2 regions of the Mesorhizobium sp. M0802 genome follow, and region 1 is predicted to be linked to the other one. Evidence: riboswitches for the same ligand, from Rfam matches in the RefSeq annotation. Region 1 holds a riboswitch; the other holds the start of a gene.
The links. Region 1 has a riboswitch for S-adenosylmethionine ahead of NKI10_RS04120 (O-succinylhomoserine sulfhydrylase). Riboswitches for the same ligand answer to the same signal wherever they lie in the genome.
Positions count from the first base shown of each region.

Region 2: it holds a riboswitch for S-adenosylmethionine, as region 1 does, so the genes downstream of both, metX (homoserine O-acetyltransferase MetX) here and NKI10_RS04120 (O-succinylhomoserine sulfhydrylase) in region 1, are expected to answer to the same signal.

Region 1 covers NZ_JAMYOY010000002.1:174,644-190,157, forward strand. Annotated here, with positions in the region: gene mmsB (multiple monosaccharide ABC transporter permease) at 1-563, shown strand, start outside; gene araD1 (AraD1 family protein) at 765-1,760, shown strand; gene NKI10_RS04105 (hypothetical protein) at 1,788-2,237, shown strand; gene NKI10_RS04110 (ABC transporter substrate-binding protein) at 2,254-3,024, opposite strand; gene NKI10_RS04115 (2'-deoxycytidine 5'-triphosphate deaminase) at 3,126-4,220, opposite strand; SAM riboswitch at 4,361-4,438, shown strand; gene NKI10_RS04120 (O-succinylhomoserine sulfhydrylase) at 4,496-5,686, shown strand; gene NKI10_RS04125 (ceramide glucosyltransferase) at 5,698-6,849, opposite strand; gene apaG (Co2+/Mg2+ efflux facilitator ApaG/CorD) at 7,071-7,463, shown strand; gene NKI10_RS04135 (Hsp33 family molecular chaperone) at 7,650-8,681, opposite strand; gene argF (ornithine carbamoyltransferase) at 8,790-9,701, opposite strand; gene NKI10_RS04145 (aspartate aminotransferase family protein) at 9,720-10,919, opposite strand; gene NKI10_RS04150 (GcrA family cell cycle regulator) at 11,278-11,796, shown strand; gene NKI10_RS04155 (magnesium and cobalt transport protein CorA) at 11,929-12,936, opposite strand; gene phoU (phosphate signaling complex protein PhoU) at 13,030-13,752, opposite strand; gene NKI10_RS04165 (ATP-binding protein) at 13,868-15,133, opposite strand; gene ppk2 (polyphosphate kinase 2) at 15,236-15,514, shown strand, end outside.
Region 2 covers NZ_JAMYOY010000012.1:84,638-100,151, reverse strand. Annotated here, with positions in the region: gene ftsE (cell division ATP-binding protein FtsE) at 1-391, shown strand, start outside; gene NKI10_RS18065 (cell division protein FtsX) at 384-1,373, shown strand; gene NKI10_RS18060 (YdcF family protein) at 1,507-2,226, shown strand; gene NKI10_RS18055 (pyridoxamine 5'-phosphate oxidase family protein) at 2,325-2,957, opposite strand; gene NKI10_RS18050 (LysR family transcriptional regulator) at 3,072-3,977, shown strand; gene NKI10_RS18045 (lysophospholipid acyltransferase family protein) at 4,092-4,901, shown strand; gene NKI10_RS18040 (LysE family translocator) at 4,971-5,597, opposite strand; gene NKI10_RS18035 (aldo/keto reductase) at 5,681-6,628, opposite strand; gene NKI10_RS18030 (gamma-glutamylcyclotransferase) at 6,794-7,327, opposite strand; gene NKI10_RS18025 (DUF2125 domain-containing protein) at 7,452-8,450, shown strand; gene NKI10_RS18020 (sugar kinase) at 8,575-9,498, shown strand; gene NKI10_RS18015 (prephenate/arogenate dehydrogenase family protein) at 9,506-10,429, opposite strand; gene hisC (histidinol-phosphate transaminase) at 10,434-11,543, opposite strand; SAM riboswitch at 11,670-11,747, shown strand; gene metX (homoserine O-acetyltransferase MetX) at 11,808-12,977, shown strand; gene metW (methionine biosynthesis protein MetW) at 13,036-13,650, shown strand; gene NKI10_RS17995 (DUF1330 domain-containing protein) at 13,658-13,978, opposite strand; gene NKI10_RS17990 (glycosyltransferase family 2 protein) at 14,227-15,162, shown strand; gene NKI10_RS17985 (DUF1194 domain-containing protein) at 15,214-15,514, opposite strand, start outside.

The sequences.
Region 1 (15,514 bases):
ATGGTTATGAGGCCGAGCCCTTCACCCTGTTCGTCGTCAAGACGCTGGTCGCCAGCGCGCTGGCGCTGTTCCTGGTCTATGAGTTTGCCAGCTACCGCGGCCTGCCCGTGGTGCTGCTGGTCATGGGCGTGCTGATCACGCTGTTCGTCTTCGTCACCAAGCGCATGACCATCGGGAGGCGCATCTACGCCATGGGCGGCAATCCCAAGGCGGCGCAGCTGTCGGGCATCAACACCGAGCGGCTGACGCTGATGGTGTTCATCAATATGGGCGTGCTGTCGGCGCTTGGCGGCCTGATCATCGCGGCTCGTCTCGGCCAGGCGGTGCCGGCGGCGGGTCTCGGCTCGGAGCTCGATGTCATCGCCGCAGTGTTCATCGGCGGCGCCTCGGCGATGGGCGGCGTCGGCCAGGTTATCGGGGCGGTCGTCGGCGGCTTCATCATGGGCGTGATGAACAACGGCATGTCGATCATGGGCGTCAATGTCGACTGGCAGCAGGTGGTCAAAGGCCTGGTGCTGCTCGGCGCCGTGATCTTCGACGTCTACAACAAGAACAAGGCCTGACAAGCTTCAGCGAGGCAAGCAGGAGGCATACGGTCGCGGCGCAGCCGGCAAGTTGTCGGCATAAGAAGTCCCCCGAGGGATGGAGCTCGCGAGCGCAATCCGGACGAAGAGTTCAACCCGTGGCGCGGCGAGGTCCGAGCCGCGCAGGTCAAGGTTTGCCAAGGGGCAACCCGGCCAAGGCACATGAGAGAGGATTTCATCATGCTAATCTCCCAGATCCTCGACGACGCCGAGACCATCCGCGTCGTCGCCCGCAATGGCGGCGGCAAGACCAGGATCATCAACGGCGCCCGCAGCGTCTATTCGCTGGCCATGGAAGCCGCGCGCACCGGAACGGGCCTCGCCGCGCTGATCGAGCGCAAGGGGTTCGGTGAAGCGATAGACCTCGACGCCGTCTACAAGAAGGGCCGGCTGGTGTCGCCGATCAACCATCCCGATCCTGCGCATCTGCATCTGACCGGCACCGGCCTGACCCATCTCGGCTCGGCGGCGACGCGCGATTCCATGCACAAGAAGCTCAGCGATGGCGGCGAGGAGCAGCTTACCGATTCCATGAAGATGTTCCGCATGGGGCTCGAAGGCGGCAAGCCGGCCAAGGGCCAGACCGGCGTGCAGCCGGAATGGTTCTACAAGGGCAACGGCACCATGGCGGTGGCGCCGGGCGCCGCACTGATGTCGCCGGCCTTTGCGCAGGACGCCGGCGAGGAGCCGGAAATCGCCGGCATCTATGTCATCGGCGACGACGGCGCGCCGTTCCGCGTCGGCTTCACGCTGTCGAACGAGTTTTCCGATCATGTTACCGAGCGGGTGAACTATCTGTTCCTGGCACATTCCAAACTGCGCAACGCCTCGTTCGGGCCGGAAATCCTGATCGGCGACCTGCCGGCCGACGTCAGGGGCTCATCGCGAATCTATCGCGACAGCAATTTGCTGTGGGAAAAGCCGTTCCTGTCGGGCGAAGCGAACATGTCGCACACAATCGCCAATCTCGAACATCATCACTTCAAATATTCGGCCTTCCGCCAGCCGGGCGACGTGCATGTGCACATGTTCGGCACGGCGACGCTGTCCTTTGCCGACGGCATCAAGACTCAGGCCGGCGACGTTTTCGAGATCGAGGCCGCGGATTTCGGCCTGCCGCTGCGCAACCCGCTGGAGATTGAGCAGCCGGTTAAGGTGGCGGTGAAGGCGCTTTGAGGCAGCATCACAATTTGGGAGCCGGAAATGAACGGAATGCGGCTTGTCATTGTGTTCACGGGCGTGGCCCTGTTCCTGACCCAACCGTCGGTGGCCTTTAGCGCCGGCCAGTGCAGCCCGAAGTCCTATCGTGAAGCCCGTTTGGCGATGACGAGCCGTCTTCTAGCAACCGGCTATTCGAAAGCCCAGGTGAGCTTTCTGATGCGCAACACGGATCACATGACATCAGCGCTTCGCAGCGACAGGCTGAACAACAATGGCAAGGTCTGCGGCATCGACTCCGCCAAGGCCCATGTCCTCGGTTGCCTCGACAAGCAGTTGTTCCCGTTGAAGCGCGGCTCAAACGCTTCGCTCGACGAGGTCAAACTGACCGAAGGCTTTTGGGGCAGGAAACGTTTGGCCGCACGCGAACTGCTGTTTATCGGCCATTTTCATGCCTGCCTTGGCGCCGCGAAATCGTATCTCTTTCGCGGCTGACGCCGGCGGACGGGACTCAATAGATATCGAAATCGAAATACTTGGCCTGGATCTTTTTGTAAGTGCCGTCGGCGACGATGGCGTCTATCGCCGCGTTGAGCTTGTCGCGAAGTGCCGTGTCCTCCAGGCGGACAGCGATGCCGGCTTGCGTCTCGGTGCCCTTGACGTCACCGACAAGCTTGCAGCAGCCGTCGCTCGCCTTCTTCAGCCAGTCCATCAGCACGAATTTGTCGGAGATGACGGCGTCGAGACGGCCGTTCTGCAAGTCGGTGATCGCCTCTTCCTGGGTGGGGTAGAGTTTCGCCTCGGCGCCGGCCTTGCCATAGGCGTCCTGCGCATAGTCGGCCTGGGTGGTCGAGGCCTGCGCGCCCACCGTCTTGCCGGCAAGGGCTGCCGGTTCGGTGGAAGTGAGGTCGCTGTCCTTGGGCGCCACCAGCGCCAGCGGCGTCGTGTAGTATTTGTTGGTGAAGGCGACCTGTTTCTTGCGCTCCTCGGTGATGCTCATCGAGGCGATGATGGCGTCGAACTTTTTCGCCTGCAGCGCCGGGATGATGCCGTCCCAGTCCTGGGTGACGATCTCGCACTCGACCTTCATCTGCGCACACAGCGCATTGGCAATGTCGATGTCGAAGCCCTCGATCTTGCCGTCCGCGGTGATGGTGTTGAAGGGCGGATAAGCGCCCTCGGTGCCGATCTTCAATTTCTCCTGCGCCTCAGCCAGCGAGCCGGCCGATATCACCAGCATGGCAGCGCCCGCTGCCGATATGATCCATCTTGAAATCTGCATTTTGGTTCCCCTTGCGCGCCGTTCTCTTGTCGGCCACCGAAAGGCAGCCAAGCATGGTGAGGCAGCGCAGGCAAGTATTTTGCCTGACGGTGATCGAAGGTTCAGCCGGCGGGGCGGAAATGCTTGGAGAGCTTGAGGCCTTGCGCCTGGTAATTCGAGCCGAGATCGGTGCCGTAAAGCGCCTGCGGCCGCTTCAGCATGTGTTCGTAGACCAGCCGGCCGACGATCTGGCCGTGGTCGAGGATGAACGGCACTTCGTGGCTGCGCACTTCGAGCACCGCCCGGCTGCCGGTGCCGCCTGAGGCCGAATGGCCGAAGCCCGGATCGAAGAAGCCGGCATAGTGAACACGGAATTCGCCAACCAGCGGATCGAAGGGCGTCATCTCGGCGGCGTAGAGCGGCGGCACGTGCACGGCTTCGCGGCTGACCAGGATGTAGAACTCGTCCGGGTCGAGCACCAGTTCGCCGGCGCCGCTCTTATAGAGCGGCTCCCAGAAATCGACGGCATCCTGGGCGGCGCGCTTGTCGACATCGACCAAGCCGGTGTGATGCTTGCCGCGATAGCCGACCAAGCCGTTCTGGTCGCCGTCAAGATCGATCGACAGCGCAATGCCGCCGCCGGAAATGTTGGGCGGCTCGGTCGCCACCAGCATCTCGGCGCGGTGCAATTCGTTCAGCTCTGCCTCCGACAACAGCGCGTTGCCGGTGCGAAAGCGGATCTGCGACAGTCGCGATCCGGCGCGCACGACGATCGGGAAGGTGCGCGGACTGACTTCAAGATAAAGCGGCCCGTGATAGCCGGCGGCGATCTTGTCGAACTCATGGCCGCGATCGGTCATCACCCGGGTGAAGATGTCGAGCCGGCCTGTCGAGCTCTTCGGGTTGGCCGAGGCGGACACGTTTGCGGGCAGCGCCAGGCTTTCGAGCAGCGGCACGATGTAGACGCAGCCGGTTTCCAGCACCGCGCCCTCGGCGAGACTGAACTCATGCAATTTCAGCCGGTGAAGCTTGTCGGCCACCAGATGATCGGGACCCGGCAGGAAGGAGGCGCGCACGCGAAAAGCCTTGTCGCCGAGCCTCAGATCGAGGCTCGCCGGCTGCACCTGGTCGACATCGAGCGCGTGCGGCGACTCCAGCGCGCCGGACTGAAACAGCGCGGAAATGTCCTGATCGGGAAGAATGCCTGTCTGCCGCAAAAGGCTGGCTCCGCTCCAAGGTCGGTCTCTTTGTGGCAGGTTCTTGCCGCAAAACCGCTGGATATTATTGCGGAACCTGCCTGGTACAAACCTCTTAATGAAGCCGGCAATTGACGCAAGCGCAGGTGAGGTCTAAAGGGTCGTTATCCCGTGGTGATTTGGCCGGTCGGCTTGCAGCCACGTTAAACAAGTCGCTAAAGGACCGTCGGGCCGCAAGGCCATATGGACCGGTTGCGACTTTCGCGGCCGGTTTTTTTGTGTCTGGAACAAAAGCGATGAGCACCAAGAAGCGTAACTGGAAACCTCAGACCGCACTCGTGCACGGGGGAACGCTGCGTTCCCAGTTCGGCGAGACGTCCGAAGCGATGTACCTCACCCAAGGCTATGTCTACGAGACGGCGCAGGCTGCCGAGGCCCGTTTCAAGGGCGAGGAGCCGGGCTTCATCTATTCGCGCTATGCCAACCCTACCGTCGACATGTTCGAAAAGCGCATGTGCGCGCTGGAGGGTGCCGAAGATGCGCGCGCCACGGCGTCCGGCATGGCGGCGGTGACGGCAGCGCTCCTGTGCAGCGCCAAGGCCGGCGACCATATCGTTGCGGCGCGCGCGCTGTTCGGCTCCTGCCGCTGGGTGGTGGAGACGCTGGCGCCGAAATACGGCATCGAGGCAACGCTGGTCGACGGCACCGACATCGCCAACTGGGAAAAGGCGGTGCGGCCGAACACGAAACTGTTCTTCCTGGAAAGCCCGACCAATCCGACGCTGGAAGTGGTCGACATCGCAGCGGTGGCGGCGCTCGCCACCTCGATCGGCGCCAGGCTGATCGTCGACAATGTCTTTGCCACGCCCTTGCAGCAGAAGCCCTTGCAGCTCGGCGCCCATATCGTCGTCTACTCCGCGACCAAGCACATTGACGGCCAGGGACGCTGTCTCGGCGGCATCATCCTGTCGGACAAGAAATGGATCGACGAGAATTTGCACGACTATTTCCGCCACACCGGCCCGAGCCTGTCGCCGTTCAACGCCTGGACGTTGCTCAAGGGCCTGGAGACGCTGCCGGTTCGGGTGCGCCAGCAGACTGAAAGCGCGGCCAAGATCGCGGATTTCCTGGCAGGACGGCCGGAAATCGCCCGCGTCATCTATCCCGGCCGCGCCGACCACCCGCAGGCCGACATCGTCAAGAAGCAGATGACGGGCGGATCGACGCTGATCTGCCTCGACGTGAAGGGCGGCAAGCAGGCGGCCTTCGCCTTGCAGAACGCGCTCGACATCGTGCTGATCTCCAACAATCTCGGCGACGCCAAGAGCCTGATCACCCATCCGGCGACCACCACGCACAAGAACCTCAGCGACGAAGCTCGCGCCGAGCTTGGCATCGGGCCGGGAACGCTCAGGCTTTCGGTCGGTCTTGAGGATACGGACGATCTGCTGGAGGACGTTGCGCAGGCGCTGAAGGCAGCCGGGTAGGCCGCGAGGCGTCACGCTCCCGACGAAGCCTCTTCCAGCTCGGCTGCCTTGGTGCCGATGATCATGGTGTTGCCGCGCCAATCGACGGCGCCGCTCAGCCAGCCGCGCGCCCAGATGGCGGGAAGCATCATGTCGCGGACCATCATCGCCGGGACCATGCGCAGCGACAGATGCCAGCCCTTGGCCGCGGCCAGCGCGCATTCGGGAATGTAGGCCGCCGTCAGCACGGCCAACACCGTGGCCGGCAGGCTGATGCCGGCACTTGCTGCCGCCACCAGCGCCAACGCCAACGGCACGGCGACGCCGGTCAGGATCTCGGGTGCGAAAAACAGCGGGAAAGTGACGCGGCGCAACCGCGCCCAGCGCGCCTGACGCGACCAGATGTCGGCAAGTCGGCGCTGCCCCAGTGGTTGCTCGAAAGGCGAGGCAACGAGATTGACGCGCAGGCCCAGTCCGTTGACCAGCTTGGTTGCAGCAGCATCCTCGGCGATCTCGGCGGCCAGCGCGCGGATACCGCCATTGGTATCGAGCATCGGCTTGTTCCACAGCATGCTCTTGCCCTGGGCAAAGCCGAGGCCAAGCGCCTCGCCGGCATATTGCCAGCGCGCCTGCAGCGTGTTGAGGAACGCGCATTCGACCTCGGCCCAGAAGCCTTCCGGCCGCGAGCCGATCGGCGTCGAGCAGATAAGCCCGGTATTGGTCCGCCAGGCCGCCATCAGGTGCTGGACATAATCCCTAGGCATCAGCACGTTGGAATCCGCCAGAATAACCCAATGATTGCGCGCCGCTTCCCAGCCCTTGACGCAGTTGTTGAGCTTCGGGTTGCTGCTGACGCGGTCGTCGCCGATCAGCAGCCGGGCCGGCACGTTGGGAAACAGGACGATCGCCCTGTTTATCAGTTTGACGACGGGATCGTCGGCGTGAGCGACGCAGAAGATCAGTTCGTAGCGCGGCCAGTCGAGCGAGAAGGCTCGCTGCAGCGTCTCTTGTGTGAACGGCTCCACGCCGCGCGACGGCACGACGATCGAGACCGGTGGCTGCTCGTCGGACGGCGGAGGGATAAGGCGACGCGCTTGCAGTTTCGACGAAGCAAGCAGGATGCTGGCGAGATTGGAAAGAAGCAAAGCGGAGGAAGCGAAGGCGGCTGTGAGAGCTGGTTCCATGAGATCTGGTCACTCCGGAAAGGCCGCTCGCGGCTGCTTTGTCAGTCGACAGATGGGCCTTGAGGCGCCGGCAAGGTTTGCGCACACCAACACTGTCATGTGTCACTTAAATGACATTGTTTGTCGGCACCTCCGCTTTGAGGCTGGCAGGACATGCCGTTGTGCGCGTATCAAACCGCATAGCGCGACAAATGTTCCTTGCCGCGCAACCGGAGCAGCCCATGTATCGCGCCGTCACGCGCAACATCGAAGTGCAGGTCAGACCGTTCTACCTGGAGGACCGCTCGGACCCGGCGGAGAACCGTTATGTCTGGGGCTACCAGGTGACGATCGACAACCAGTCCGACGATTTCGTGCAGCTTATGTCGCGTTACTGGCACATCACCGACGGCAGCGGCCGGATCGAGGAAGTGCGCGGCGCCGGCGTGGTCGGCGACCAGCCTGAGCTCAATCCCGGCGACAGCTATCAATACACGTCAGGCTGCCCGCTCTCGACGCCCTCCGGCTTCATGGTCGGCCACTACACCATGCGCAACAAAAAGGGCGAGACGTTCGACGTCGCTATTCCCGCGTTTTCGCTGGATCTGCCGGGGACGCGGCGGACGGTGAATTAGGGGTTTTCTCCCCATCTCTATACGGGGAGAAATGCCCGGCAGTGCAATGAGGGGCGCCGCCGGACTCATGAGGTTATCTTCCACGCACATGACGTAGGCTATGCGCGGCCATTCACCAAAGTTCGCGCTGCCCCTCATCCGCCCTTCGGGCACCTTCTCCCCGTGAACGGGGAGAAGGAAGAGATGCTACTGAGCTGCAAACTCCGCCGGGTCGAAGTCGTACTGCTTCGAGCAGAACTCGCAGGCGACGTGGATGCCGCCATCTTCGGTGCTGTCCTTGATCTCCTGCGCGGAAAACCCCTCGAGGATGCCGCGTATCTTGTCCCTTGAGCAGGAACATTGGTCGGCGACCGGCACGCCGCCGAAGACGCGCACGCCATGTTCGTGGAACAGCCTGTAGAGCAGCCGCTCGGCGCCGATGGTCGGGTCGATCAGCTCGGTCGGCTCGATGGTGCCGAGCAGCGCCACCAGCTCGCGCCACGAATTGTCGGCCGGCTCCTGCGTCACGTCACGCGGATCGCCGTCGCCGCCCGAAATGTCCGGCACGCGCATGCGCTCGGGTGACTGCGGCAGGAACTGCGCCAGGATACCGCCGGCGCGCCACTGCTCGCGCGCACCGCCGGGGCCGGGCGTCAGTAGCTTGGCCACCGACAGCCGGAGATCGGTCGGGATCTGCTCCGACTGGCGGAAATAGGTGCGCGCGGCGTCTTCCAGCGTCTCGCCGTCGAGTTGGACGATGCCCTGATAGCGCTGCGTGTGCGCGCCCTGGTCGATGGTCAGCGCCAAAACGCCGCTGCCCAGCAGCGTCTGCTGCGAGGTCTGGCCTGCGGCCACCAGGGCCTCCAGCCGGTCGGCATCGAAGCGCGCATAGGCGCGCAATGCCGAGGGCGTGGAGAAATCCGCGACCAGCATGTCGACAGGCCCGTCGGTGCGGGTCTGCAGGATGAACTTGCCTTCAAATTTGAGCGAAGTGCCGAGCAGCACCGTCAGCACACAGGCTTCCGCCAGCAGGCGGGCGACCGGCTCGGGATAGTCATGACGGTTGAGGATGGCGTCGAGCATCGGCCCGAGCTGCACGGTGCGGCCGCGCACGTCGAGCGGGCCTACCTCGAAGGGCACGACATGATCGTCGCCGGCATAGCCGAACTCGCCGAGTTTGGGGTGATGTTCAGTCACTTGATGCGTTTCCAACATGACAAAGCTCCAGGGCGCGGCCATGCGGCCCGGAGGGGTGCATGCGTCCAAACGCGCTTGATTTGCGTGATGGGGCGCAAATAGGCATCGCGCCGCCCCGGATCAAGCGCTTGGAGATCAAGCGCCTGGAGATCAAGCGCCCAGACACCAGGCCAAAACCGCCTTCTGGGCGTGGAGCCGGTTCTCGGCTTCGTCGAAGACCACCGAATGCGGACCGTCGATGACCTCGTCGGTCACTTCCTCGCCACGATGCGCCGGCAGGCAGTGCATGAACAGGGCGTCGGGCTTGGCCCTGGCCATCAGCGCCGCATTGACCTGATAGGGCGAGAAGACATTGTGGCCGCGGGCGCGGTGTTCCTGGCCCATCGACACCCAGCAGTCGGTGACGATGCAGTCGGCTTGGTCGACGGCTTCCTCGGGCGAGCGGGTGAGGTGCAGCTTGCCGCCATTGGACTTCGACCAGTCGATGTGCTTCTGCGCCGGCTCGCTGCCTTCCGGCACGGCGACATTGAGGTTGAAGCGGAACCGCGCCGAGGCCTCGAGCAGCGAATGCAGCACGTTGTTGCCGTCGCCGGTCCAGGCGATGGTCTTGCCGGCAACCGGACCGCGATGCTCCTCGAAGGTCATGATGTCGGCCATCAGCTGACAGGGATGGGTGTCGTCGGTCAGCCCGTTGATGACCGGAATCGTGGCATTCTCGGTCAGCTCGAGCAGCCGCTCATGCGACGTGGTGCGGATCATGATGGCGTCGACATAGCGCGACAGCACCTTGGCGGTGTCGGCAATGGTCTCGGAGCGGCCGAGCTGCATTTCGGTGCCGGTCAGCATGATGGTCTCGCCGCCGAGCTGTCGCATGCCGACGTCGAAGGACACGCGCGTGCGCGTCGACGGCTTGTCGAAGATCATGGCCAGCACCTTGCCTTCGAGCGGTCTGGTCCGTTCGCCGGCCTTGAGGCGCGCCTTGCGCACCACCGCATCGTCCAGCATCAGGCGCAGATCGCCTTCGGAAACGGCGGAAAGATCGGTGAAATGGCGAAGGCTCATCGGGAATGGTTCTCGGGATTACTTCGCGGCGGCCGCGGCGATGGCGTCGGTCAGGCCCTTGGCGCCGGCGCGGATGCGATCGAGCGCTTCACCGATCTCGGCGTCGGTGACGGTCAGCGGCGGCAGCAGACGAATGACGTTGTCGCCTGCCGGCACCGCCAGCAGATGCTGGTCGCGCAGCGCCATGTTGACCTTGGTGTTGGGCATGGCGCATTTCAGGCCAAGCATCAGGCCGCTGCCCCTGATGCCTTCGATGACATCAGGAAATTCGTCGGCGACCGCCGCCAGGCCCTGCTTCATCAGCAATGCCTTGCGCTGGACGTCTTCGAGGAAGTCGTCTTCCAGCACGACGTCGAGCACAGCGTTGCCGACCGCCATGGCCAGCGGATTGCCGCCGAAAGTGGTGCCATGCACGCCTGCCGTCATGCCGACGACAGCGTCGTCGGTGGCGAGGCACGCGCCCATCGGAAAGCCGCCGCCAATGCCCTTGGCAATCGCCATGATGTCGGGCGTCACGCCGGTCCATTCATGCGCGAACAGCTTTCCGGTGCGACCGATACCGCACTGGACCTCATCGAAGATAAGCAGCAGGCCGTGCTGGTCGCAGAGCTGCCGCAGCCGTTTCAAGGATTGCGTCGGCACCGGGCGGATGCCACCCTCGCCTTGCACCGGTTCGATCAGGATCGCGGCGGTCTCTGGTGTGATCGCCTTTTCGGCGGCGTCGATGTCGTCGAAGCCGACCTGGTCGAAGCCTTCGACCTTGGGCCCAAAACCTTCGAGATATTTGTACTGGCCGCCGGCGGCGATGGTCGCCAGCGTGCGGCCGTGGAAGGCGCCTTCGAAGGTGATGACCCGGAAGCGCTCGGGATGGCCCTTGACGAACTGGTAGCGCCGCGCCGTCTTGATCGCGCATTCGAGCGCCTCGGCGCCGGAATTGGTGAAGAACACCTTGTCGGCGAAGGTGGCGTCAGCCAGCCGCTCGCCGAGCCGGGCCTGCCCCGGGATCTCGTAGAGATTGGAGACGTGCCAGAGCTTGGCCGCCTGTTCGGTCAGCGCCGAGACCAGATGCGGATGGCTGTGGCCCAACGAATTGACCGCGATGCCGCCAGCGAAATCGAGATATCGCTCGCCCTTGTCGGTAACCAGCCAGGTGCCTTCGCCATGGTCGAAGGCCAAAGGGGCGCGGGCAAAGGTCTCGTAAAGCGCCGAACCGCTCATTATATGCGTCTCCGGTACCGGAAAAATCAAAAAAGCCGCCAAAGCGGCGGCCTTTGCGGCTTATCGTGTTTTTCGGCCATGAAGTCAACGAAAACGTCGCGCAGAGGCGCGCGGCAAGCTCCCGACGAGACGCCGGCTCATAAGCGACCGGGCAAGTTGGGGAAAACCTAAAAAACCGATTCGTGTTGCACCTGGGACTCTTGTCACCGAGTCAACACATGAGGTAATTGTAGTCGGGAAATAACTAGATTTCGTGCGGCGGACCTAATCACCTAATATATGTGGTGTCTGCCCCGGCAAAGATTGCCGGGTCGGGAATGGATTTCGGCTGCCGCACACTTAGCAGGAGCGCGGTCTCATGAACTGGACTGACGAGCGGGTCGAACTTCTCAGGAAACTGTGGTCGGAGGGCTTGAGCGCAAGCCAGATCGCCGCACAACTCGGCGGGGTCAGCCGCAACGCGGTCATCGGCAAGGTGCACCGGCTGAAGCTGTCGGGCCGCGGACGCTCGACCGCGACGCCGGCGCGTCAGAAGAAGACAACGCAGGGATCTTCGATCCAGAAATCGGTGCCTCGCGCCGCAACCACGCAGCGCCATGTCACGACTTCGATCGGGGCGAACGCACTGCAGGCGCAGTTCGACGCCGAGCCAGTGGCGCGCCACTACATCCGCCCGATCGAAAACGTCGTCGTGCCGATCTCGCGGCATCTGCAGCTCACCGATCTCACCGAGCGCACCTGCAAATGGCCGAATGGCGACCCGCTGTCGGAAGACTTCAACTTCTGCGGCAACGAGGCGGCTGAAACCGGACCTTACTGCAAGTACCACGCAAGGGTGGCGTTCCAGCCGGCTTCAGAGCGGCGCAGGAGCCGGTAGTTAGGAATAGGGATTGGGGACTGGGCAGTAGGGAATGGGGTAGCGCTCGTGAGGCGCCACCTTATTCTCCCTACTGCCTACTGCCTACTGCCTACTGCCTACTGCCTACTGCCTACTGCCTACTGCCTACCATCACAGCCACCCACTCTTCCGAAATCGCCAATACAAAAACGAGCAGATCAGCGCGATCGAGACCAATACGACGGGATAGCCGTATTGCATCTTCAGTTCCGGCATGTCGTCGAAATTCATGCCGTAAATGCCGGCGAGCGCCGTCGGCACCGCCAGGATCGCCGCCCATGAGGCCAGCTTCTTGGTGTTCGCGGTTTCCTGGCTCTGGCCGACCAGCAGGCTGGCTTCGAAAGCGAACGCCAGAACCTCGCGCAGGCTGTCGATCTTTTCCTGCACGGTCCGGATATGGTCGGTGACATCGCGAAACAGCGGATGCATTGCGGTATGGATCTGCGGCAGTTCGGCGCTGGTCAGCCGGCGGCAGACCTCGACCAGCGGCAGCGCCGCATTGCGCAGGCGCAACAGATCGCGGCGCAGCATATAGAGCCGCTCGATGTCGGGACCGGTCATCGGCTTCAGCAGCACCCTGTCCTCGATCGCCTCGACCTCGTCCTCGATCTGCTCTAGCACCGGCATGTAGTTGTCGACGATGAAGTCGAGGATGGCGTAGAGGACGAAATCCTCGCCCTTGGCCAGTGAGTGCGGACAGCTTTCCCAGTGCTGGCGCACGGCGGCGTATGAGGTCGAGGGACCATGCCTGACGCTGACGATATAGCCTGAGCCGACGAACAGATGCGTCTCGCCGAAGGTGACGCGTCCGTCGATCAGCTGTGCAGTGCGGGCAACGATGAACAGTGCATCGCCATATTGCTCGATCTTCGGCCGCTGGTGCGGATGTTCGGCGTCTTCGATCGCCAGTTCGTGCAGATGAAATTGCGCCTTGACGCGCAGCAGAAGCTCGCGGTCGGGTTCGAGCAGCCCGATCCAGACGACATGGCCCGACTTCTTGGCCCATTCGCCGGCTTCCTCGATCGGTATGTCGGCGATGCGCTTGCCGGCGGTGTAGACGCTCGACGCGATGATGCCGGACGATGCCGGCGCCGGCTTGAACTCTCGGACATATTCCATCGCAGCCTCCTGAGCGCCTGGCCTTGGCCAGGAACCGAGACGCTAACATCCGGGCAGTTTAGCGCAATATGATTAAGCGTTCGAGGGGCGCGATCACTTCACCGGCAGCACCGGCAGGGCAACCTTGTCGGTCTTGTCGCCCTTGGGACGCTCGGCCGGCAACTGCTCGCCGGTGACGATGTAGTAGATCGTCTCGGCAATGTTGGTGGCGTGGTCGCCGATGCGCTCGATGTTCTTGGCGCAAAACAGCAGATGCGTGCACGGCGTGATGTTGCGCGGATCTTCCATCATGTAGGTCAAAAGCTCGCGAAACAGCGAGGTGTACATGGCGTCGATCTGGTCGTCGCGGTCGCGAACGAAGCCTATTTTCTCGACCGAGCGCGAGGCATAGACGTCGAGCACTTCCTTGAGCTGGGTCAAAGCGAGTTCGGCAAGCGCCTCGAGGCCGCGAAACAGGCTGGTCGGCTGGCGGCCGTCAATGACGCTGACCACACGCTTGGCGACGTTCTTGGCGAGGTCACCGACCCGTTCGAGGTCGGCCGAAATGCGGATGGCGCCGACGATCTCGCGCAGATCCGTCGCCATGGGCTGGCGCTTGGCGATGATGACGATGGCTTTGTCGTCGATTTCGCGCTGGCCATCGTCAAGCACGATGTCGTCACGAATGACCTTCTGGGCGAGGCCGGGATCGGCATTGACCAGCGCCTGGATCGCCTGCTCGACCATGCGCTCGGCATGGCCGCCCATCGCAGCGATGCGCTTCGCCAGGTATTTCAGCTCTTCGTCATAGGCGCTGACAATGTGTACGGACTGCATGGGCGAAATGCCTTCCTTAAATCTTTGGCCTTTTGAGTCGTTTCCTCGACCCCTGTGCTGATACGCTAGCCGGATGACAGAAAGAAGAAACAGGCAGTTAGCAGATAGTACCGCCTCAGCCTGCCGGCAAATGGACCGTGAACGCCGCGCCCTTGCCAACCTCCGACTTGATCGAAAGCCGGGCGTTGTGGCGCGTCAGAATATGCTTGACGATGGACAGGCCAAGACCGGTGCCTTTCTGCGTGCGGCTGCTCTCCACGTCGACGCGATAGAAGCGCTCGGTAATGCGCGGTATGTGCTCTTCCGGGATGCCCGGGCCGTAGTCCCTGATGGTTACATCGATGCCCGGTTCCGGGCCGGCCTCGCCCCGCGCGATCGACACCGTGACGCGTCCGCCAGGCTGGCCGTATTTGCAGGCGTTTTCCAAGAGATTCTCGAACACCTGGAACAGCTCGTCGCGGTCTCCGGGCACGTCGAGCGGCCCCTCGGCGTAGTCGCGTTCGATGACGACGCCGTTCTCGCTGGCGAGCGGGCCTAGTGAATCGATGACGCTGTCGATGGTCTGGCGCAGATCGACCTCGGTTCCCGGCCTCAGGTAAGGCTTCATTTCAAGCCTCGACAGCGACAGGAGATCGTCGATGAGGCGCGCCATGCGGCCGGTCTGGTTCTGCATGATCTGCAGGAACTGCTCGCGCGCCGCCGGATCGTTGCGGGCCGGGCCGCGCAACGTCTCGATGAAGCCCGAGATTGAAGCAAGCGGGGTGCGCAACTCGTGGCTGGCATTGGCTATGAAGTCAGCGCGCATGCGGTCGATGCGGCGCGTCTCACTCTGGTCCTTGAATACCAGCACATAGAGATCGGTGGCGTGGCCGACCGAGGACGCGCTGACCCGGTAGGCCCGTTCAACCGGCAGCTTCTCGGTGTAGTCGACGGCATCGGAGGCGACGGTTCCCGACAGCACGCCGTCGAGCAAGGCCTGCATTTCCGGCGCGCGGAATTTTAGCGACAGCGACAGGCCGGGCGCGATACCGACAAAGGCGGCAAAGGCGGCGGCATTGGCGTGGACGATGGTGGCGGTGCGGTCGAAGATGATCAGCGGATCGGCAACGGCAGCCGCAAGATATTCGCCGGAAAGCCGCTGCAGCCCGCTCGCCTCGATCGTGGCAATGGTCTCAGCAGACCGGCTGGCGCCTCCGGTTGGCAGAAGCGCGGCGGCCAGCAGCACCGTCAACGCAGCCAGGACGACATAGGCGGAGATACCGGCAAAACCATAAACGGCCATGATGGCGATCGCACCGGCGGCAAGCAGCCATCGGCTGTTCCACAGCCGGCCGGCGACGGCCTGCCCCGTGGTTGTCCGCTCTGCGCCGGTGTCAGCCATTCGTGCTTTCCGTGCTTCTGCGCCGGTCCCGCCGAAACTTCCGCTGGACCGGGTTTGAGGCCCCCCATAGCATGAGTCCGCAAGCTGGAAAGGTTCGTCTCGATGAAAAAAGCCAAGGAAAGTCCCGCCGCAGAGCCGGCAGAGGGGCCGCTGAAGATCAAGGTGGACGGCAAGGAGCGGGAGTTCGACATCGAAAACCCCGAGCTTCCCAGCTGGATCGAGGACCACAAACTGACCGCAGGCGACTACCCCTACGACAAGAAAATGAAGACCGAGGAGTATGACGAGACGCTGGAGCGGCTGCAGATCGAACTGGTCAAGGCGCAGGCCTGGCTGCAGGCGACCGGCAGCAGACTGATGTCGCTGTTCGAGGGGCGCGAT
Region 2 (15,514 bases), on a different contig from region 1:
GCTCGACCACATGACCACCTATGAGAATGTCGCTCTGCCGCTGCGCGTGCGCGGCCGCGAGGAAGCGAGCTACCGCACCGACGTCACCGAACTTTTGAAATGGGTTGGCCTGGGCGAGCGCATGCATGTGCTGCCGCCGGTCCTTTCGGGTGGCGAAAAGCAGCGCGCGGCAATCGCCCGGGCCTTGATCGAACAGCCCGAAATCCTGCTTGCCGACGAGCCGACCGGCAATGTCGACCCGCCGCTGGCGCGCCGGTTGCTCAGGCTGTTCATTGAGCTCAACCGGCTCGGCACCGCGGTGGTGATCGCCACTCACGATCTCGGCCTGATGGAGCAGGTCGACGCGCGCCGCATGATCCTGGCCGGCGGAAGGCTGGATATTTATGACTGAGCTATCGGCCGAACAGCTGCATGAAGACGCCGCCGAGCCCGCGACGACGACGCAGCGCGTCCACCGCCGCATGGCGCCGATCGTGCCGGCGCAGAATATTGCCGGCCGCGCCTTGGTGCTGGTCATCGCCATCATGACCTTCCTGTCCTGCCTGACTTTCGGCGCCGTCACGCTGGTGCGCGACACTGCCTCGGTCTGGGAAAACCAGATCTCGCGCGAGGCGACGATTCAGATCAAACCGGTCGACGGCCTCGACATGGAGGCAGCCCTTGCCCAGGCCTCGCAGATCGTCGGCGAATTCCCCGGCGTGAAGGAAACCCGGATCATCGATCGCGACGCCACCGCGCGTCTGTTGGAGCCATGGCTGGGCTCGGGCCTGAATATCGACGAATTGCCGGTGCCGCGCCTGATCATCGTCACCATCGACGAGACCAGTCCGCCCGACTTTAGCGCCATCCGTGCGGCGCTCACGCCCAAGCTGCCGAGTGCTTCGCTCGACGATCACCGTACATGGGTCGACCGGCTGGTCGCCATGGCCCGCACCACGGTCACCATCGGCATCGCCGTGCTGGTCCTGATGCTGTCGGCGACGGTGCTGACCGTAGTGTTTGCGACGCGCGGCGCTATGGCGGGTAACGGCCATATCATCGAAGTGCTGCATTTCGTCGGCGCCGAGGCGCGCTTCATCGCGCGCGAATTCCGCTGGCATTTCCTGGTCACCGGCATGAAGGGCGCGGCCGCCGGCGGCGCAGCCGCGATCCTGGTTTTCATCGTCTTTTCCTGGTGGTCGTCGCGCAACATGGCAACGCCGCAGGCCGACCAGGCCACCGCTTTGTTCGGCAATTTCGCCATCGGATCGGCAGGCTATCTCGGCGTCGGCCTGATGGTGCTGGTGATCGGCGGACTGACGGCGGCGACCTCGCACGCCACCGTCGTCGCCTATCTCAGCGACATCGATGTCCGCCAGCCGGATGCGGGGTGAACCGTGAGGGCAGAAGCGAAAACAGTTCGGGGGCAAGGACAGGAATGGAAGGGACGATCACGGATCGAAAACCGACGTAACGCAATGTGCGCTTTTTTCCTTACCAAAAAGGCATTTCAGGATTAACCATAGGATGATGAACGCGCGGGAGTCGACCGGAACGGCTGGACAGATGCCAGTGGTGCGTTTGCGTGTGCGTACCGGGCTGGGCCGTTTGCGCACCGCCCTGCGTCTCGCCTCCCTCTGTCTACTGCTGCTGGTGGCCCTGTTTGCCGGTGGCTTCGGCTGGTTCGCCAGCAAGGTCAGCCACATGACGACCCCGACCAACCCAGCCAAGGCCGATGCGATCATCGTCTTGACCGGCGGTCAGGCCCGCCTCGACGCAGCACTCGATCTGCTTGCCTCCGGCAAGGGCGAGCGGCTGCTGATCTCAGGCGTGCATCCCTCTGCCAGCCGCCGCCAATTGCAGGCTGCTACCGGCGGCGACAAGGCGCTGTTTTCCTGCTGTGTCGACATCGACCGCGCCGCGCTCGACACGATCGGCAATGCCGAGGAAAGCGCTAAATGGGTGGAGAGCCACGCCTATGGCAGCGTCATCCTCGTCACCAACAATTACCACATGCCGCGCAGCCTGCTCGAGATGGGCCGCCTGCTGCATGGCGCCAGGCTTGAACCCTATCCGGTGGTCAACACCAATCTGGACAATGGCGACTGGCTGACCAAGCCGGAAGCGCTACGCGTGCTTCTGACCGAATACAGCAAATACCTGCTGGCGCTTGCGCGCGGCGTCGTCCCGGTCCGCCAGACTGCCGACAGCGTCGCACTGGCCGAGGTTTCGACCGCCAAGGACTAAAGCAATTCCAGGAAAAGTGTGTAGCGGTTTCCCCGGGAAAAGCACGTACGCTTTCCCTTGGGAATTGCGTCCAGACAGACGACTCTGACGGCGCTCGATTACCCCTTGGCCGTGCCGTCTTCCGCGCCACGCAGCCGCGCAATCTCCTGTTCGAGGCTTTCAATCCGCTTGTCGCGTTCGGCGAGTGCGGCCGCGACATCGGCGGCCTCGAATCGCTGCGGAATGTGTTGCGGGCAATTGCCATCCCAGGCCGAGACGGTGAACAAGATGACCTGCTCGGGGCGCGCCTTGTAGTCCTGCGGCATCAGCCTTGCCAGAAGCTCGGCATCGTCCTCGACGACGCGCGCCGTGCCCCAGATCTTGACGCGCTGGCGATGCGCATAGTCGATCAGGAACAGGAATGCCTGGTTGTTGTCGGCGAGATTCCCCTGCGTGATGAACTGCCTGTTCCCGGAGAAATCGGCAAAGCCGATGGTCTTCTCGTCCAGCACCTTGAGGAAGCCGGCTGGCCCGCCGCGATGCTGGATGTAGGGCTGACCCTCGCCATTTGCCGTCGACAGGAAGACGCTGGTCTGCGCCGCGATGAAGTCGGCGAGGTCGGGCGTCATATGGGCGCGCCATCCGCCGCGCTCCTCGGCGCTGGCATAGCCCTTGCGCGAACCTTTGCGGGTCTGGATCGCCTTGACCGTCGGCGTGAAGGCGACATCGCTGGTGAAAGTGTGAGCATTCATGGAAGCCTCCGCGAGGCCGAAACACGGCCATTGTACGCGAAGAGGTAGATCCTTCCATGTTTTGGATGTAGATGGCATAGTTGCAAGCTATCCTTCCAATTTCCGGAAGAAAGTATGGATCGTCTCGAAGCCATGTCGCTGTTCGTCGCCGCGGTGGAAGCGGGCAGCCTTTCCGCTGCCGGCCGCCATTTCGGCATTCCACTGGCAACGGTCAGCCGCAAGGTTTCCGACCTCGAAAAGCACCTTCAGGCGCGCCTGCTGAACCGTTCGACCCGGCAGCTCACGCTGACCGATGCCGGCCAGGCCTATCTCGCCGCCTGCCGCCGCATCCTCGGCGAGGTCGGCGAAGCCGAACGCACCGCTGCCGGCGAATACAGCACGCCGACCGGCGACCTGTTCATCACCGCGCCGGTCGTTTTTGGTCGCCTGCACGTGCTGCCTGTCGTCACCGAATTCCTGGCGGCTTATCCTCAAGTCAACATTCGCCTGACGCTGGCTGACCGGATAACCCAACTGGCGGAGGAACATCTCGACCTTGCCATCCGCATCGGCGAGCTTGCGCCTTCGAGCCTCATTGCCATCCGCGTCGGCGCGATCCGTCGCGTCGTGTGCGCCAGCCCCGCCTATATCGCCGCGCATGGCATGCCGCGGACGCCGGACGATCTGGCCGCGCATGAATGCATCAGTTTCGAAGGGCCTGCAGCGCTCGCCAGCTGGAGCTTTGCCGGCGACAAGGGCGAACTGATCGTGCCGATCCACTCACGGCTGCGCGTCAACACGGCGGAAGCTGCAATCGATGCCGCGATTGCAGGCGCCGGGATGACGCGGGTGCTCTCCTACCAGATCGCGGACGCAGTACGTTCCGGCGTGCTCGTCCCGGTCTTGCGACCCTTCGAGCCGCAGCCGTGGCCGGTGAGCCTCGTCCATGCCGGCCAAGGCCTGCTGGCGGTGAAACTCAGGGCGTTCCTCGATTTCGCCCCTCCGCGGCTGAAGCAGCGGCTATTGCAGGCGACGTGGTGAGTTGAGACTGGCTTGAGTCAGTGGCGAGCCGGCCTATGTCAGGCCATGCGGCGTTTCCTTTTTGCCCGCGCTTGGTGTAACCAACGCACACCTCCTCAACGGGCCCTTCCCCGCATGCTCTATATCCGCTCGCTGGCGTTCAACTTCGTCTTCTATGTCAATCTGATCGTCCAGATGGTCCTCTGGACCCCTTACTACTTCCTCTCGCCACGCCATCGCGCCTGGTTCGTGCCGAAATTCTGGTCGCGCACCAGCCTGTGGCTCTACGACAAGATCGCCGGCACCAGGAGCGACATCACCGGCGTCGAGAACCTGCCGGAGGGCTCTTTCATCCTGGCGCCGAAACACCAGTCGTTTTGGGACGCGATCGCGTTCTTTCCGTTCCTCCACGACCCGCTTTACATCCTCAAGCGCGAGCTGACCTGGATCCCCTTCTTCGGCTGGTACATCCTCAAGATGCGCATGATCCCGGTTCACCGCGGCAGCCGCTCCAAGGCGCTGAAGCAGGTCGTTGCCTCGACGAAGCAGGAGATGGGGCGCAATCCGCGCCAGTTGATTATCTACCCCGAAGGCACGCGCCGAGCGCCGGGCGACGAGCCGGCTTACAAATACGGCATTGTCGAGCTCTATACGCAGCTTGGCGTCCCGGTGGTGCCGGTCGCCCATGTCGCCGGCCTCTACTGGCCTCGCCGCAAATTCTTGCGCTTTCCCGGCACCATCAAGGCCCGCTTCCTGCCGCCGATTCCGCCCGGGCTCGGCAAGGACGAATTCATGGACCGGCTGATCGGCGATACGGAAGCCGCCTGCGACCAGCTGCTGATCGAGGCATCGCAGGCTCCTAACCCGCCGCAAATGCCGCCGACGGCGGTCAAGCGGCTGGCCGAACTCGCCGCGGCCGCCAAAGCAATTCCAGGAAAAGTGTGAGCGGTTTTTTCCGTCCTGAATTGCGCCAAAACAAAAAAGACCAAAGCTTGATCTCTTCTGCGGGCCGGCTCAAGGCCACGCCGCCAGCGCCGTGGTCAGCACCAGCGTCGCCGCGAAGGCCAGATTGATGATCCGCGACGCCAGCGGCTGGCGCAGGGTGCGGGCGAAGGCCGCGCCGGCCAGCAGCCACAGCACATGGATGGCTACGATCATCAGGGTGAGAACCGCCAGCCTGGCCGGGATGCCGAGAGCATCGGCGCCGGCTGCGGTCGCGGAGCCAGCAAGGACCGCAGCAATCGCCACATAGGCTTTCGGGTTGGCAACGGCGAGCAGTAAGCCGCCGAGGAAGGTCGGCAGAACCGCGCTGCTGTCACGCGCGGCCAGCGGCGGCGCTGTCGCTATTCTGTAGGCGAGGTAGAGAATATAGGCGGCGGAAGCGACCGCCAGCACTGGCGCTACGCCCGGCATCGAGGTGAGGATAGCCTTGATGCCGGTGGCCACTACCAGCAGCACCGCGACCGTGCCTAAAATCATCCCCGATGTGTAGTGAAGCGAATTGCGCAGGCCGAAGGCGGCCCCTATCGCCGTGACGCTGATCGTCGCCGGGCCAGGACTGCCCATGACGACGGTTGCCGCCAGCACCAGCGCCAGCAATTGCTGCCAGGGCTGCGCCTGCGAAAGAATGTCTGCGGCCATGCTGCCTCTTCTCCACAATAATGGAGAACAGTGTGGCAAGGCGGACAGCCGTCGTCTTGAACGATCGTGCCGAACCTGCGCGGCTAGGCGCTGGCCTTGTCCAGCGCCACGAGATCCTCCGCGCTGAGCTTCAGCGATGCGGCGCGCACCAGGCTGTCGACCTGATCCAGCGTCGTGGCGCTGGCGATCGGCGCGGTGATGCCGGGCTGCGCCATCACCCAGGCGAGTGCTACTTCCGCCTGCTTGGCCGAATGGCGCGCCGCCACAGTGTCGAGTGCGGCCAGAATGCGCATGCCGCGCGCATTGAGATAAGCCTTCACGCCGCCGCCGCGTTCACTTTTGCCGAGATCGGCCTCGCTACGGTATTTGCCGCTCAAAAACCCCTTGGCGAGACTGAAATAGGTGATGACGCCGATATCCTCGGCCACGCACAGATCATGCAGCGGCCCGTCGAAGGATGAGCGGTCGTAGAGATTGTATTCCGGCTGCAGCACGCTGTAGCGCGGCAGCCCGCGCAGGCTGGCAACATCGAGCGCGGCGCGCAGCTGGCCGGCGTCAAGATTCGAGGCGCCGATATGGCGGACCTTGCCGGCAGCGAGCAGCTTCTGGTAGGCGCCGAGCGTCTCCTCATAAGGGGTTGTCGGGTCCGGCCAATGCGAGAGATAAAGGTCGATCACATCGGTCTGCAGTCGCTTGAGCGACGCCTCGACTGCCCTTTCGATATGGGCAGCGGACAGATCCTTCTTGCCTTGTCCCATATCCGAGCCGACTTTGGTGATGACGATGATCTTGTCACGGTTGCCGCGGCTTTTCATCCATTTGCCGATGATGGTCTCGGACTCGCCGCCCGCGTGGCCGGGCACCCAGCGCGAATAGGCATCGGCGGTATCGATAGCGTTGAGGCCGGCGTCGCCGAACCGGTCGAGCAGGTCGAAGGAGGTCTTCTCGTCCGCGGTCCAGCCGAAGACATTGCCGCCCAGGACCAGCGGCGCGATGGAAAGGTCGGTTTGACCGAGACGGCGTTTTTGCAAGACGGGGCTCCGTGGGGCTGGCGGCGGGCGACCCGAATGCTTCGGGCCGCAGCTAAGCTAGGTCTCGCCGCGCCGAGGTCAAAGGCCTCAGCCAATTTTTCCAGCGGGCCAGCGCTTCACAAAGGCGCGAGAGCTTCGCCTGCAGGCTCGCCGTGGTCTACTGGCTCACGAGGCGATCCGCTTCGCCACCTCTTCCAGCCAGTGGTCGCTGATACCCAGCGCCGCGAGATGCTGCAGCGTGTTGAGCACATAGTCCTCGTTGTTTCCGGACTGGCCGACGGCGCCACGGATAACACCTGCCGCATGCGCGGGGTCGAGCCCGCCGGCATACTGCTCATGCTGGCGGTCGACGATATAGGCGACCGCTTTCACTCTCTCTCCCGCGGCCGCCCCATTCCCGTCGAGGCTGATATCGAGCACACGCTCGAGGTAGACGCTGGTCACCAATTCGCGCTCGCGCAGATAGGTCAGCACCTCATCGCGCAGCTCGCCGGGCACGCGAAAGGCCAGCCCGATGCAGGAGCCGCCACGGTCGAGGCCTAGCACCAGGCCCGGCCGCTGGCGCGTGCCGCGATGCACGAAGGAATAGACGCACAGCGACCGGCGGTAGCCGTAAAGCCGCGCGCGCCGTGTCTCGACATGGGCGAATCCCGGTCGCCAGATCAGCGAGCCGTAGCCAAAAACCCAAAAATCGCCCATATCGCCAAGCCTGATTGCACGAGAGTGACGCCGCCGCATCGGAATCGGTGCTCTTCTGTTCTTTTTGCTTGTTGCGTAAGCCACAGTCCACCCGCAACACGCCCGCGTTAATGAAAGCCGCAGCATGACGTCAAGTGACGAGCGTCCGTCGAAGTTTCGCCACCGGCTGATGTGGCTCGCTGCCTTGGTCGTTATGCTGTTCGGCGCCTACAGCGCGGTCTGGTTCTATGTCGCCGGTCGCGTCAGCAGCGAAGCCGACAAGGCGGTGGCCTCGCTCAAGGACAAAGGCATCGAGGCCGGCTGCGCCAACCTCACCGTCAGCGGCTACCCCCTGCGTTTTGCCATCTCCTGTGACAATCTGGCTTACGAGGACGACGCCAGAAACGTTGCCGCCTCGGCAGGCAGCTTCAACTTCGTTGCAGAGCTCATCCGGCCTTTGTCGCCTGCCGCCGAGTTGCGTGGGCCGCTGCGCACCTCGGTGCCGGGGATGGCGCCGCTATGGATCGACTGGGACAATCTGCAGGCCAATGCCAAGCTCTCCTGGCCCCTGCCCCGGAGCATTTCGCTGCAGGCGGAGAGCTTGTCCGGCCAGACGGATCCGGCCGACGACACTGATCCGGTTTCACTGTTCAGCGCCGGAACCGCGGCGGGCGAGTTGCGACCCGACGGCCAGGACATCGGCTACGTCGGCAGCTTCACCGATCTTGAGATCGACGCCGACGCGATCGGCGGGCGCGTGCTGCCGCCGCTCGACGGCAGCGGCGACGCGACGCTGAAGAACGGCGTCGCGCTGATGAAGACGCAGGCCAGGAGCCTGCGCGGCCAGGCGGTCGACATCCACAAGCTCGATCTGTCGTCGGGAGCCGCGCGCATCACCGTCTCCGGCCCGGTGTCGGTCGACGCCAACGGCCAGGTCAATGCCGACCTGACGATCAAGCTGCAGGATCCCAAAGCCGTGGCGGCAATCCTCGCCACCGCAATCCCCGAGCAGAAGAGCCAGATCGAGCAAGGCTTTGCCGGTCTGGCGCTGCTCGGCAACGAACCGTCAATGCCGCTCAAGGTGGTGAAGGGCAAGGTCTCGCTCGGCTTCATTCCGCTGGGCAAGATCAAGCCGCTCGATTAGAGCAATTCCAGGAAAAGTGTGAGCGGTTTTCCGTCCGGAATTGCGTTAAAACAAAGAGATAGAGCATGATCGCAAAAAGCGGGAACGGCTATTGGGGAGAGATCATGCTCGAGCAAGCCGACGCATGAACCGACCGGTGAAACTGCTGAGCGTTGGCGCGCTGACGCTGGATACCATCCTGCGCGTCGAAACCCTGCCCACGCATCAGGGCAAGTTCATCGCCTCGGACGGCATCCAGATCGCCTCGGGCATGGCGACAAGTGCTGCCTGCGCCGCCCGCCGTCTCGGCGCCGAGGTGTTCCTGTGGGCAAGTGCAGGTGGCGATGCCGTCGGCGACCAATTGCTGGCCGGCATCGAGGCCGAGGGCGTCGATTGCGGCTTTGTCCGCCGCGTCGAAGGCGCCCGCTCGGCGCTGGCCGCGATCCTGGTCGACGCTCATGGCGAGCGCATCATCGTGCCCTTCTACGACCCAAAGGCGCAGGCCGACCCCGAGGCGGTGCCTGTCGCCGATCTTTCCGGCTTCGATGCCGTGCTGGTCGATGTGCGCTGGCCGGGCGCCGCCGCTCTTGCCTTGACCGCCGCGCGCGACGCCGGTTGCCCGGCAATCCTCGACGCCGACACGGCGCCGGTTGAGGTGCTGGAGCGCCTGCTGCCGCTGGCATCGCACATCGTCGCTTCGGAGACGGCGGCACGCATCGTCTGCGGCCATGCGCTGGACCCCGAAACCGCCTGTGCCGACCTCGCCAGCCGCACCGATGCCTTCGTGGCGGTGACCGGCGGCGCCGCGGGAAGCTGGTGGCATGACCGGTCCGCCGGATGCGTGCGCCACATCGCGGCGCCGAAGATCAAGGCGGTTGACACGCTTGCCGCCGGCGACGTCTTCCACGGCGCCTTTGCTGTCGCGTTGGCGGAAACCATGCCGATCGAGCAGGCGTTGCGCTTTGCCAGCGCGGCGGCCGCGCTCAAATGCCAGCGCTTCGGCGGCCGGCTGGGGGCGCCAAACAGGGACGAGGCAATGGCCATGGTCGCGGCGACCTGGCCCGTCTGAAACAGATTTAACTTTTCACCGCCTGCCGGCCGAAATCCGGCACGTCGATATCCTGGCCGGCCTCGATGATCGAACGGCGAACGGCCCGGGTGCGGGTGAACAGGTCGAACAGCTTGTCGCCGTCGCCCCAGCGGATCGCCCGCTGCAGCGAGGCGAGGTCCTCCGAAAAGCGCGCCAGCATTTCCAGGATGGCATCCTTGTTGTGCAGGCACACGTCGCGCCACATGGTCGGGTCGGAGGCGGCCAGACGGGTGAAGTCGCGGAAACCGGAAGCCGAATATTTGATCACTTCCGACTTGGTCACCGATTCCAGATCGTCGGCCGTGCCGACGATGTTGTAGGCAATGATGTGCGGAAGATGCGAAACGATGGCCAGCGTCATGTCATGATGCTGCGGGTCCATCGAGTCGATGTTGGAGCCGCAGCGCCGCCAGAATTCCGACAGCTTTTCCAGCGCGGCCGGATCGGTTCCCGGCAGCGGCGTGAAGATGCACCAGCGGTTTTCGAACAGGTCGGCGAAACCCGCATCCGGGCCCGATTTCTCCGTACCTGCCAGCGGGTGCCCCGGAATAAAGTGCACGCCGTCCGGTACATAGGGCTGCATTTGCGCAATGACGGAGGCCTTGGTCGAACCGACATCGGTGAGGATGGCGCCCTTTTTCAGCCCCGGCGCGATCTCTTGCGCCACCTCGCCCGACGATCCCACAGGCACCGAGACGATGATCAGGTCGGCGTCGCGGACCGCTTCCCTGGCGCCGGTGGTGTAGCTCTCGCCAAGACCGAGCTCCTTCGCCCGCGCCAGCGTGGCCGGGCTGCGCGTCGCGATGGCGACATGGCGGGCCAGGCCCTCGCGGCGGATAACGCGGGCCAGCGACGAGCCGATCAGGCCGATGCCGACCAGCGCGATCTTTTCAAACATCGGTGATGTCATTGTTTCAGCTTTTCAGGAACGTCGTGAGGGCGTCGATAACGCCGCGATTGGCTTCTTCGGTGCCGACGCTCATGCGCAGCGCATTGGGAAAGCCATAGCCGGTAACGCGCCGCAATATATAGCCGCGCTGGGTGAGGTAGTCGTCCGCCGCCTCAGCCGAATGCTTCTTGTCGTCGGGAAAGTGGATGAGGACGAAATTGCCGACGCTGGGCGTCACCCTGAGCCCAAGCTTCGTCAGCTCTTCATTCAGCCAGGTAAGCCAGGTCTCGTTGTGCAACGAACTGCGCTCGACATGGGCGCGGTCGCGGATGGCGGCAATGCCGGCCTCGATCGCTGTTGCGTTAACGTTGAAAGGGCCGCGGATACGGTTGATGGCATCGACGATGTGCAGTGGGCCATACATCCAGCCGATGCGCGCGCCGCCAAGGCCGAGCTTGGAGAAGGTGCGGGTCATGACCACATTCTGTGCGCTGCCCGCCAGCTCGATGCCGGCCTCGTAGTCATTGCGCCTGACATATTCGGCATAGGCCGCGTCGAGCACCAGAAGCACGTTGCCCGGGAGCGTGGAATGCAGGCGGCGGACCTCCTGGAACGGCAGATAGGTGCCGGTCGGATTGTTGGGATTGGCGAGGAAGATGATTTTGGTCCGCGGCGTCACCGCGGCCAGGATCGCGTCGACGTCGGCGCGCTCCTCGGTTTCCTTCACAGCAACCGGCTTGGCCCCCGCCGACTGAATGTAGATCTTGTAGACCATGAAGGCATGTTCGGTAAAAATCGCCTCATCGCCTGGCGCCAGATAGGTCTGCGCCAGCAGGCCCAAAATCTCGTCGGAACCGTTGGAGCAGATGATGTTTGCCGGGTTGAGGCCATGCACCTCGGCGATCGCCTCGCGCAGCCGGCGGGCGGTGCCGTCGGGATAGACATCGAGCTTGCCAGCCACTTCGCGCGCGGCCTCGATCGCCTTCGGCGACGGGCCGAGCGGGTTCTCGTTCGACGACAATTTATGGACCTTGGCAACGCCGGCCGGTGCCGTGCTCTTGCCCGGCACATAGGCGTCGATGTCCATAATGCCCGCGCGGGGCGTCGGCCGTGCCTTGTCCGCTGTCTTGTCCATGTCGCAAATCCATCGAGAATGCCTCCGTCCGGAGGCCGCAGCGGAAATACAAGCCGTAGCCGCGAATGTCGAGAGGCGGGCAATAGCTGGCCGTTGACGCCGGGCCGCACGAGTTCTAGAAGAACGCAACAGTTCCGTGGTGATTTGGCCGGTCGGCTTGCAGCCACGTTAAACAACTCGCTAAAGGGCCGTTTGCGTGACGTAACCGGCTTTGCGATCGCATTGCCGGTTTTTTATTGCCTGACGGCGGGCAAGGAGAGTCACATGGCCGCGCTCCGCGCTACAAAAACCAACAACGAGGCCGACAACCCGTCGAGCCCTGTGTTGCGTTTTGGCCCTGACAAGCCGCTGAAGCTCGACGCCGGCACGCTTTTGTCGCCGTTCCAGATCGCCTACCAGACATATGGCGCCCTCAACGATGCCCGCACCAACGCCATCCTGGTCTGCCACGCGCTGACCGGCGACCAGCATGTCGCCAGCACCAATCCGGTGACCGGCAAGCCCGGCTGGTGGGAAGTGCTGATCGGTCCCGGCAAGATCATCGACACCAACCGCTTCTTCGTCATCTGCTCCAACGTCATCGGCGGGTGCCTCGGCTCCACCGGTCCGGCCTCGACCAATCCCGCCACCGGCAAGCCCTACGGCCTCGACCTGCCAATCATCACCATCCGCGACATGGTGCGGGCGCAATTGATGCTGGTCGACCATTTCGGCATCGAAAAGCTGTTTTGCGTGCTCGGCGGCTCGATGGGCGGCATGCAGGTGCTGGAATGGGCATCGTGCTATTCCGAGCGCGTCTTCTCGGCCCTGCCGATCGCCACAGGCGCACGCCATTCCTCGCAGAACATCGCCTTCCACGAGGTCGGCCGGCAGGCCGTCATGGCCGATCCGGACTGGCATGGCGGCAAATATTTCGAGCACGGCAAGCGCCCGGAAAAGGGGCTCGCCGTGGCGCGCATGGCCGCCCACATCACCTATCTGTCGGAAGCCGCCCTGCATCGGAAATTCGGCCGCAATCTGCAGGACCGCGAAGCGCTGACCTTCGGTTTCGACGCCGACTTCCAGATCGAAAGCTATCTGCGCCACCAGGGCATGACATTCGTCGACCGCTTCGACGCCAACTCCTACCTCTACATGACCCGTTCGATGGATTATTTCGACCTCGCCGCCGATCATGGCGGCCGGTTGGCCGACGCGTTTGCCGGCACCAAGACCCGCTTCTGCCTGGTGTCCTTCACCTCGGACTGGCTGTTCCCGACCGAGGAGAGCCGCTCGATCGTGCATGCGCTCAACGCCGCCGGCGCATCGGTCTCCTTCGTCGAGATCGACACCGACCGCGGCCATGATGCCTTCCTGCTCGACGAACCCGAACTGTTTGCCGCCATCAAGGGCTTCATCGGCTCGGCCGCGCGGGCGAGAGGGCTCCGCGCATGACCCCGAAAAGTTGCAGACTTTTCGGACAGGGATCATGCGCCAGGCAAGGGGCGAAGCCATGAGCGTCAATGGCAGCCAGCGCGTCGACCTCGAAGTCGTGGCCAACCTGATACCGCCGCAGTCGCGGGTGCTCGATGTCGGCTCCGGCGACGGCCTGCTGCTCGAACTCCTGCAGGAGACCAAGCAGGTCGACGGCCGCGGGCTGGAGCTGTCACAACGCGGCGTCAATGAATGCGTGGCGCGCGGTCTCTCGGTCATCCAGGGCGATGCCGATACCGACCTCGAATTCTATCCGGACAAGGGTTTTGACTTCGTCGTCCTGTCTCAGACGCTGCAGGCGACCCGCAACCCGAAGCTGGTGCTCGACGAGCTGCTGCGAATCGGCAACCGCGCCATCGTCTCCTTCCCCAATTTCGGCCACTGGCGGGTGCGGCTGTCGCTGTTCGTCAATGGCCGGATGCCGGTGACCGCGGACCTGCCCTATTCCTGGTACGACACGCCCAACATCCATTTCTGCACCATCCGCGACTTCGTCAATCTGGTCGAGGAACTCGGCGCTTCGGTCGAGAAAGCCACCGCGCTCGACGGCAACGGCCAGAAGATCGGCCTGTCGATGCCATGGTGGTTCTGGAATTTCTTCGGCCAGCAAGCGGTGTTCTTGCTGAAGCGGTAGTTTGCCCCTATTCCAGCACGTCCGTCGCCTTGTGCGGGTGCTGAACGCCATCGGCGATGATCACATCGGCGTGGGAGTTGTCGGTGCGCAAGGCCAGAATCTCGCGATACGCTGATGAATCGTACCAGCCCCACGCATGCGCCCTGTCCGGAAACTCGATGACGATCAGATGCCCGGGCCATTCGTTTTCGACCACGTCCATGTCGCCGCCGTGGACAAGGAAGCGGCCGCCGAACGGCTCCAATGTGGCGTCGATCCTCTGCAGATACTCGACAATCTGCGGGCCCATTGTGACTTGACGCATATGGGCGACGGCGTAGGCGGCCATGGCTGAACTCCCTGTGAGATCGAAGCCCGACGACCGGCTTCGTTGGCGCAATCTGCAGACATGATGGCCATCGGTCGATTACGTCTGGGGTAATCGGCCGGCTTACCGGCGTCCTGGCTCAACAGTTTGTGATGACATTGCCGCTGGTTTTTTGTAGCGTCGAATCGAATGCCATCCCGGGGTGAGGCTTGGACGGCGACCACCAAAACCTCCGGCCTCCAGGCATTTCGGGGCACAATCGAAGCAACATGTCCAAGGCAACCGACCTCGCTCCGCTGATCTCGGTGATCACACCGACGCACAATCGCCGCAGCAAGGTGGTGCGCGCCGTGGAGAGCGTGCTGGCGCAGAATTTTCCCCGGTTCGAACACATTGTCGTCGATGACGGCTCGACCGACGGTACGGCAGCCGCACTTGCCGAAATCCGCGATCCACGGCTGATCTATGTTGGCTCGAAATGGCGCGGCGCCAATGCCGCCCGCAATGCCGGCATCGAGCGGGCGCAGGCGCCGGTGGTGACATTCCTCGATTCCGACGACGTCTATTTGCCGGATCGCCTGGCGCGGACGCTGGAGCAGTTCGACAACAATCCCTCGCTCGAAGTGCTGATCAGTTCCTTCGTGTCGCTGAAGGGCAATCGCCGCACCAACTGCGTCAACCGCGAGGCGCTGCTGAGCCGCGACTCGCTGGAGCGGGCCCTTGTCGCGCAGACCATCTTCATTGCCGGGTCGGCAATCACCGCCCGGCGCGAGTCGCTGCTGGCCATCGGCGGCTACGACAGTGACGTCACGCGCATGCAGGATCGCGAATTGTTGCTGCGCTTTGCCCGTCGCAGCGGCGCGCAGCTGTCCGAAGTGATCGACTGGAAAAAGTACAACTCGGAGAATTCGATCTCCGGTCGCCGGGACGGCTATGTCGAAGCCTATGCGAGCTTGATCGACAAGCACCCCTATATCGCCGACCGCTACCCCTACATTCCGCCTTACATGATCGCCCGGCAGCTCATCGCCGATGCACTCAAGGGCAGGGTTTCGCAGGCGTTCTCCGGCTATATGGCCAACCGGTCGTCGAAGGCGCTTGGCTATTCGCTGCCGCAGCTGTTGCGTGGCTATGTCGGCGGCCGGCGCTGGCGCCGCGATCTCTATGCCGAATTTCGCGACAAATACGGTGCACGGCCGGCCTGAAGTTTGCCGACAAGCCGCGCAGCGGCTTTCCCCTCCGAACTGCCTCAAACCTCATTTGTCGAGTTCCGGCAGATATGGGTCGGAATATAGCCGCCGGTCGCGTTCGCCCTGCAGGCAGTCCATGGGTGCCGCGGCATCGATCGGGACCACGGTCGCATCGGCGATGCCGCTCACCTCCAGGATCAACTTGCGGCGTATGGCGGTGGCGAATTCCGAGGCCGCATAGATCGGCAACACGAAGGAGCCGGGCCCACCGGTGACGCAGTCGTCATAATACTGGTCGAGATGGCTGAAGGTCGGCGACGGGCTGATCAGGATCGGCAGGCCGTTGATGACGATGCCCTTGGCCACC